DNA from 2 places in the Paenibacillus sp. Y568 genome. Region 2 is predicted to be linked to the other one. Evidence: riboswitches for the same ligand, from Rfam matches in the RefSeq annotation. Region 2 holds a riboswitch; the other holds the start of a gene.

Region 1 (4,426 bases), on a different contig from region 2:
TTCTGTTAGGAATGCTACTATTACGAATGGTTCTTACTCCTTTTATTCATTCTGGTATATTTTACGGTCTCCACCAAGAACGTAAGGGAGAAATGGGTGCTTTCTTCTTTCAAGGCATGAAGCGTCATTGGAAACCTGTCATGTTATTCTATTGGATTGAAACAGTATTAGTTCTCATTCCTGCCTATTGGTTAGTACCGAAACTGTATTCCATGGCTATGACCGGACTTATGTCCCCTGGTATATTAACTGAAGCTATCCCCTGGTTAGTTGGGTGGTACATATACGGCTATATCATCCACCAGATTGTATTGTACATGCAATTTGGCTCAACTGGAGATGTCTCTATCTTCTCATCTATATGGATATGTTTACGACATGTCCTGGCCGTGATTGGAATCTCTCTTCTCCTGGGAGGACTAAATCTACTTCTCTTTTGCTTATTCACTGGCTTTTCTCTTTTTTGGACGGGAATACTCGCGCTCATTCTGCAACAAACATATCCAGTAATATCTTGTCTATTTAAAATGTGGAACATCACCTCACAGTATAATTTGTGGGCAACCAAGCTTATAAAAAAATAAATATATATTTGCATATTATATCTTTAGCCCCCTGATACAAGAAGAAACCCACCTTTTTTGGATGAAAAAGGTGGGTTTCTTCTTGTCCTATTGTGTGGTTTAGGTTTGCCAAAGTGTAAAACCTCTGTTAAACTCATTTAGTAACAACTTTGTAATCTTTATTACGACCTCTGAAATTTATCATCGTAGTTTGTCACTTTCAGGTGCACGAAACAGCCAAATTCCTAAGCACCAGGAAACGGGGGAACCATTTTATGGGTGAATTGATCTCGAAACAGAGGGATCATAGGAGACCTTCTACCGAACCCTTAAGCTAACCTCGTAGGCATTGGAAGGGGAACAATGATTTGAAGAAGAATGTAGTCGCTACAGCCTTGAGCGTGGCTCTTGCATTGACGATAGGAACGGGTAGCGTATTTGCCGATTCAAAGATGGACTCCGTGATTGACAATACGATTGGAGTTACATATAAAACGGGTGGAACAACCGCAAATGGATTTGATTGTTCTGGCTTTACTCGTTATGTATTCTTAAAATTAGGCGTGACTTTGCCACGTCAGTCTGTTTCTCAGTACCACACAGGTACCGCTGTATCGAAAAGCCAAATGAGACCTGGCGACCTGGTGTTCTTTAACACTTCAGGAAAAGGTGTATCTCACGTCGGGATATTTGTAGGTAGTGGAAAATTTGCACATGCCTCTTCTTCACATGGGGTAATTGTTAGTTCACTTTCAGAAAGCTACTATTCTAAACGTTATGTTGGCGCAAAAAGAGTAATGAGTACTTCTAAATATCAAGCTGCAGCTTATAACTAAATATAATGTGCTAAATTATTAGGACCCTTAGATGAGCTGAAGTCTCTCTAAGGGTTTCTTATATACTAAGACGTACGAAGTCAGAAAAAGTTGACGATTAACCAAAATGTTTTTTTATAGTTAAGAGTCAGTTTAATTTCCAACACATAATCCCCGCCCATTAAATACCATAATTAAACAATTAAGGACACGTATTCTAGTAATCTACCTTTATTTTGTAAAATGTTAGATAAATTCCATCAAAGTTTACAGAAACAATTGCCAAACTCCCATTCCTTTGTTACAATAAATCCAGTAAGTTTTTAGTAACAACTTTGTAATAAGTTTTGTAATCATTTAATGTTAATTATATCTGCCGAATTCCCAATTATGGGAAGTGGGGGAACCAGTCTTGGGTGAATTGATCTTGCAGCAGAGGGATCATAGGGAACCTTCAACCGAATCCTTAAGCTAACCTCGCAGGCACCGGAAGGAGTTAACTTTTTTGAAGAAGAAATTAACAACTACAGTATTAGGATTAACATTATTATTTTCAATTGGAACTGGTAGCGCTTTCGCGGATTCTACACTAGATGAGGCTATCAAACCAACAATTGGTTCTGCATATAAGGGCGGCGGAGTTAACACTAATGGATTCGACTGTTCTGGATTCACATTGTACATATTCAATAAACTAGGTATTGATTTACCTCACCAATCCGGATCTCAATTCAGTATGGGAACTGCCGTTAGTCGTAGCGATTTAAGAGAAGGCGATTTAGTTTTCTTTAATACAAGTGGCAAAGGTGTTTCACACGTTGGAATCTATGTTGGTAATGGTAAGTTTGCACATGCCTCTTCATCCAATGGTGTTATCATTAACTCACTCAGTGAATCCTATTATGTCAACCGCTATGTTGGTGCCAAAAGAATTATGAGTAATACTACGTATGAGTCTGTTGCTACAGACAAATAGTTTTTCTACAACCCGACCTGTGGATGAGATCCTTAATCTCAACTACAGGTTTTTTTATTTGTCACATTTGTACCTAACTCTCAACTGACTAAACTACTAACATGTCATCATATATTTATTCATATACTTATGATAAGTTGCCCATACTCTTCATTAACCACCCTGCTGATAAGTAAACAGTTATTACGTACAGCATTGTACATATTTATTATGAACTCCTTCATTTCATTCAAAGAAAGGAACAATCAATATGACTAACTCACCATTTATCATAACTTCTATGACCACTGAACATGCTCGTGCTATATCTGAATGGGTTTACCCACCTCCCTACAGTATTTATGGATGGATGCCCTGGAATCAGATGGAGGAGCTTCATATTGAGTTTGGAGATCCAATGCTTCGGAAGGAGCAATATGCCTCTATCATCAACTTGAATGGAGAGTTATGTGGTTTCACTCAATTCTTCCCACTAGAAGGGGTGACAAGGCTTGGTATTGGCTTACATCCTAAATTATGTGGACAGGGAATGGGAAACTTGGTTGTTCAATCTATTGTGCATGAGGCGCAACGACGGAAACCTCAAGATGAAATTGACTTAGAAGTTTTAACTTGGAATATACGTGCTATTAAGGCATACCAAAAGGCAGGGTTTGAAATTACAGACACATATGAACGCATGACTCCAGATGGGAGCAAACCATTTTATTGCATGGTTTATAGTAATACCTGCGATAACCATGATAAATAGCACATATTCTACTGATTATCGCAACAAATATTGGAATTTAATTCTCTTTTTTGACACAAATGCTTCCAGTTCCGCTATAATATAATCATCAGCTTAATAGCTTACATAGAAAGGACGAAAAAGATGCAAAAGTATATCATGAGCGGTTTCTTTTTTACTGCCTGTGTTGTAGCCATTGTACTTATGTTTACACTTCCTGGTAAAGAGCAAGTAGCAGAGGAAGCGAAACCTAGCATGCCTGAAGTTGTATTAGATGCTACTGTAGCCGAGTCTACTATTAAAGCAAATTGCATAAGTTGCCACGGGGATCAACTGCAAGGTGGGGTAGGTCCAAACTTACAGAAGATTGGTAGCACCATGTCAGCTGAAGAGACATATGCTCTTGTAAGTAAAGGGAAAGGCATGATGCCTTCTTTTAAAGGAAAACTAGAAAATGAAGAAATCGCCAACGTGGCCCAGTTCTTAGCTCAAAAAAAATAACCATATCTAATAAAAACAGGTATCCACCTATTGGCGGATACCTGTTTCTTTTCAAGAATCACTTCTGATCTCTATCTCTTCATTTGTGCTTCATCATTTCTGCTTCACGTTCTCTTTCACTCGCACACATTTTCTCGTATGCCTCATTGTACTGGCGAGCTTCTTTCATATCAATAGCGGTAAGATATCCTTCATCCCAAGAGGTAAGACGGAGAATTACAGTTTTGTAGTTAATGGTGATTAGAGGATGATGGTTAAAGGCTTCCGAAATAGTAGCTACTTCGTCAACGAAGGAAATTCCTTTCATAAAACTAGAAAATATATATTTACGTTCTATAAAGCGCTCCTCGACCAATTTCCACCCCTTAAGCAGATTCATATGTGCATCTAATTGTTCTTTTGTATATGTCACTCTTTAGGCTGCCTCCTTTCTAAACCACAATCTATTCCCCGGGTTCACCAAGAATACTTATTACCCTCTTATTCATCTGAACAATTCATATAACCTCTTATCATTGTATTCTCACAATATATTTTCATGCGCAACATTTCTCTTATTAGATTAATGCTACATAAGCAAGTTCTGTATCGCCAATTAACACATTAATTCGGTGAGTATCCTGATCATGAATGACAATCCCACTTCCAACTGTAATGACAGGTTCTGTACCTAGCCCATAAAATAAATCCTCAGCTAATGCCTCCATCACCTCATGTTTATCCTCTTCAGGTAACTGTGCCCATTCATCTGCCTCCATCTCGAAAAATAGAAAGCTATCTTCAATCTGGCCTACAGCTACCGTTAACTCTTTTAGAATTTCATCATACTCGCGACCATGTT
Region 2 (4,426 bases):
GCTGAAGTTACTATTATTCCGATTGGAACGCAGACGACAAGCCTAAGTGCTTACGTTGCGGATATGCAACGGGTTCTAAAGGAACAGCAAGGTATAACGTATGAACTAACATCCATGAGTACAATTATTGAGGGGCCTCTTGAATTAGTATGGAAAGCTATAGCTACATTACATGAATCTCCATTCCTAGCGGGAGCAGAGCGGGTCTCAACTTCGGTGAAATTGGATGATCGTCGTGATAAATTTTCTTCTAGTGCACAGAAATTACAGTCTGTTCAGGATAAGTTAAAGTAGGATCTATCTACCAGAGCATATAATGTGAATTAGCAGTACAATAATCATTGTGTAAAGGCAAGTTAGGTTCTTAGGCTGGTGTAGCTCAGGGGTAGAGCAACGCACTCGTAACGCGTAGGCCGGGGGTTCAATTCCCTTCACCAGCATTTTTGAGAAGGCTTACGGGGCGCGGTTTTCCGGTTGTGCGGAGATCGCGTTTTATTTATGTCTTTTTATAATGTCCCTATAAGGAGTTTGGAGACTACAGCAATTGGATAAATGAACAACCCTTTTCTGACTAATATTAAACACTCTTTCCCCGCCTCTAGTCCAGTAATTTACTAGTCCACAGACCGGTGTTATTAATTACCTAATATTGTATAATAATGACAACGTAACATCGTGAGACTGAAATGCAGGACTATCAAATGAAGGAGCGATTATTTAATATGGGGATCCATTATAAGCCAATGCTGATTGCAGCATTCGTATTCGTAGGTTTGTTGTCTGGCTGTACGAATAATACCGAAACGATTCAGAGCGGAATTGGTGAAGCAGTAGAAGGGATTAGGGATAAAGTACAAGATACAGCCTTAGATTTGAGTGATGAGTTGAAGAGGAATGGCATTCACCAAGAGATTTCATACACACAAGAGGTGGATAATTCAGTATCGGCACTTCAGGTGGACCATGAGGTAGGTAACATTGTGGTGAAAGGAACTTCTGGTGATAAGATTAACGTGACTGCTACAATTTGGTCTCTAGACAAATCATCCCGTGATGATAAATATCAAGAGATCATGGATCACGCGGAAATTGCTGTCGTTGTAAATGGAGATCAGTTAGAGGTCGTTACACATCCTAAGGGGAATGAGAAGCTTAATATGTGGAAGTGGGCAAAGAAAGAGTATGGATTCTCAAACTTCAGTATTGATTATGTGATAGAGATACCAGATCGGGTTAAAAATTATGACATCTTCAGTGAAGTTGGTGAGATTAATTTAAGTAACCTGAGAGGTGTATATGATGTTCATAATAACGTGGGTTCAGTAAGTATCGAAGGAGCTCACATTGAAGGGAAATCTAGTATAGTATCCGAAACGGGTAGTCTTCAACTGGGTATTGATCAAATGAAAGAAGATAGTAGTCTCAAAGTGAAGACAGAAGTAGGTGCCATTGTTGCGAACCTGGCTGAATCCCTTCAATGTAGTCTGGAGACGAAGACTGAGGTGGGTAGCATCACAGGAGTTTCTAAAGGGAAAAGCGACATCAATGGCGGCGGTCCACTGTTGTCACTAACGTCCTCTGTCGGTTCAATTACGGTGAATTAGGCGTTTAAATCGATATTCATTAAAGGATATATCAATAAAGACATATAAATATATTGACAAAGTCATCCATTTGGATGGCTTTGTTCGTTTTTGAGAATAAGTAATTACAATAATTGCGTAATATTGAGATATAGAGAGCATGAATGAGCAAGGAGTTGATTGTTATTTTTGTAACCGTTACCATCAACCTAAATGCTTCTTATTTCCTTCTAGGTGGGGTTCAAGTCACCTTTACACTCATTTGGAGCGGGTGTATGATTCATAACGAAATATAAATTGTTATTATTTTCAATTCATAATTTCGCTGAATTTCCACTCTATCGTGGGAAGCGGGGGAACCAAATGTAGTCAACTTTTTTCGGTGTGAGAGTCGAAATTAGATGCTACAGGGGTGAATCCTGGTCAAGGCATTTCATGTCTTTACTAGGTAGAGCGACTCTCACCGCTCGAATCCGACAGCTAACCTCGTAAGCTTAAGTCTGAGAGAGGAATGATGAAGCTTGTGATCGCAACTACCGATCATAGGGTACGTATGTTACTCTGTGATTTTTAAATGTGATGGATTGTCAATCAAGTGTGGTAGGAAACGATAATCCGTTATATAAAAGTAATTTGATCCATTGTCTTGAACGCTGAATTCTGTGTAATTCAGAAACGGGGGAACCAATCGGAGATGTCTGCTGCGTAAACGCCGGATATTTCCATGGGGTGAATTTTTCGGTTATGTATCGACATGCCGAGAATAGGGCGACTCTCTCGCCCGAATCCGACAGCTAACTTCGTAAGCGTGCAGGGAGAGGCAGCAAACCGCCTTCTGGCTGGTTCATGACTTTATTTTGTCATGGAATCCTAAAGAAGCTCTGGGAAAGCTACTTTTTCGCTGAGCTTCTTTTTTGTTGTCTTTAAACGTATAGGAGGACCTGATTAATGGAAGATGGAGTCACCTTGGTTATCGCTCCTAATGAGGACGGGCGGAAATTTATAAACCAATTAATTTATAGTAAAAAGTCATTTGCGGTACTGACGAATAGCCGTACGGAAGAACTGGATTATCTAAAAATGGGTGCAAAACATGTGGTTCGTATTGATACAAGTATGACTAGAAAGTGGATTGTCCCGCAGGTAGCGGTAGGTAGAATCTATATTTTTGAAAGTAGTCTTAACTTAAGTTGTCGCTATCTCCAGATCTGTCGCCCATGGACGACACATGAGATTTACATTATCACTCGATATTCTAGCCCACGTGGAGTTTACAGAGGAATGGGTGCAAACCATGTCATCTATACGAAGAATGGGGACGTTGGATTTCTACTCGATAAATAGCATGAAGATGAATCATCAAAAAATCTACATGAGAGGGGCATTCCCATAATGACGGATGTCTATATGATCATCACGTTAGTAGTTGGATTTGGATTATTGTTATTGTTCACGCATTGGTGCGGAACGTTGGTAGATAGAGGGGGCGGGGAACAATGATCGTTATACTTGCATTGACCTTAGTCATCTTCATTTACCTGATCTATGCATTAATCAATCCAGAGAGATTCTAGTTAACATACCAATTAAGAATTCATCCCTATAAGGAGGATATAAAGTATGGACTTACTGCAAATAGGAATTGTGATTGTCGTACTACTGTTGCTGGTGAAGCCACTGGGTACCTATATGTTTCATGTATTCTCCAATGAACCCAACCGAACGGATAAGATTTTTGGTTCAACGGAAAATGTGATCTACAAACTGATCGGATTAAGAAATCGTAATAGTATGAACTGGAAGAAGTATGTACTAAGTTTTATTGCGACGAATGCGGTATTACTAGTAATTAGTTACGTACTCCTACGTCTTCAAGGATCACTACCAGGGAATCCGAGTGGGAACGAGAATATGGAGGCTTCCCTCGCCTTTAATACGATCATCAGTTTTATGACAAATACCAATCTGCAGCATTATAGCGGCGAGAGTGGTGTGACGTATTTAACACAAATGGCGTTTGTTACGATGATGATGTTTACTTCGGCAGCGTCAGGCTTATCGATTGCGATTGCCTTTATTCGCGGAATTACTCGACGTGGTGAAGGATTAGGTAACTTTTTTCAAGATTTCACCAAAGCCATTATTCGTATCTTCTTACCTCTAGCATTTATCGTTACGATCGTATTAGTCGGTTTAAAAGTACCCCAAACGTTCGATCCAACGGCTGCAGTAACAACGTTTGAAGGTGTGGAACAACAGATAACGATGGGTCCTATCGCTTCATTGGAATCCATTAAACATCTCGGAACGAATGGTGGTGGATTCTTTGGGGCCAACTCGGCACATCCATTTGAGAACCCAAGTCCATTAACCAATGTTATTGAAATATTAAGTATGTGGATGCTTGCTGCTGCACTACCTTATACGTTTGGGCTATTTGCGAAAAACAAGAAGCAAGGATGGGTCATATTCTCAAGCATGATGATTCTATTCTTAATATTCCTTACGCTTAGTTATACGTCAGAGAAAGCTGGGAACCCGGTAATCAATACGTTAGGTATTGAATCTTCTCAAGGAAGTATGGAAGGAAAAGAGGTTCGATTCGGTATTGCACAATCCACACTCTTCTCTACTGTCACGACGGCTGCGACAACGGGATCCGTCAACAATATGCATGATACATTAACACCTCTTGGAGGAATGGCAGCACTTGGTGAAATGATGCTGAATGTCGTCTTTGGAGGTAAAGGTGTCGGGCTGGTTAACATGTTGATGTACGCCATACTAGGTGTCTTTATTTGCGGACTTATGGTTGGACGAACGCCTGAGTTCTTAGGACGCAA

What was found. A riboswitch is a leader RNA that binds a small molecule or an ion and turns the genes downstream of it on or off. The one in region 2 is predicted to bind cyclic di-AMP.
Region 1: linked by a shared signal. The riboswitch ahead of AC1D7X_RS24325 (C40 family peptidase) and the one ahead of AC1D7X_RS05955 (hypothetical protein) in region 2 are both predicted to bind cyclic di-AMP.

What each region holds. Positions count from the first base shown of each region.
Region 1 covers NZ_JCAIUM010000028.1:27,598-32,023, forward strand. The annotation lists gene AC1D7X_RS24315 (hypothetical protein) at 1-584, shown strand, start outside; cyclic di-AMP (ydaO/yuaA leader) riboswitch at 789-927, shown strand; gene AC1D7X_RS24320 (C40 family peptidase) at 932-1,399, shown strand; cyclic di-AMP (ydaO/yuaA leader) riboswitch at 1,743-1,879, shown strand; gene AC1D7X_RS24325 (C40 family peptidase) at 1,884-2,354, shown strand; gene AC1D7X_RS24330 (GNAT family N-acetyltransferase) at 2,605-3,105, shown strand; gene AC1D7X_RS24335 (c-type cytochrome) at 3,229-3,585, shown strand; gene AC1D7X_RS24340 (4a-hydroxytetrahydrobiopterin dehydratase) at 3,665-3,997, opposite strand; gene AC1D7X_RS24345 (hypothetical protein) at 4,143-4,426, opposite strand, start outside.
Region 2 covers NZ_JCAIUM010000003.1:177,773-182,198, forward strand. The annotation lists gene AC1D7X_RS05940 (MTH1187 family thiamine-binding protein) at 1-294, shown strand, start outside; tRNA gene AC1D7X_RS05945 (tRNA-Thr) at 369-440, shown strand; gene AC1D7X_RS05950 (hypothetical protein) at 687-1,604, shown strand; cyclic di-AMP (ydaO/yuaA leader) riboswitch at 1,897-2,093, shown strand; cyclic di-AMP (ydaO/yuaA leader) riboswitch at 2,225-2,408, shown strand; gene AC1D7X_RS05955 (hypothetical protein) at 2,532-2,927, shown strand; gene kdpF (K(+)-transporting ATPase subunit F) at 3,080-3,157, shown strand; gene kdpA (potassium-transporting ATPase subunit KdpA) at 3,204-4,426, shown strand, end outside.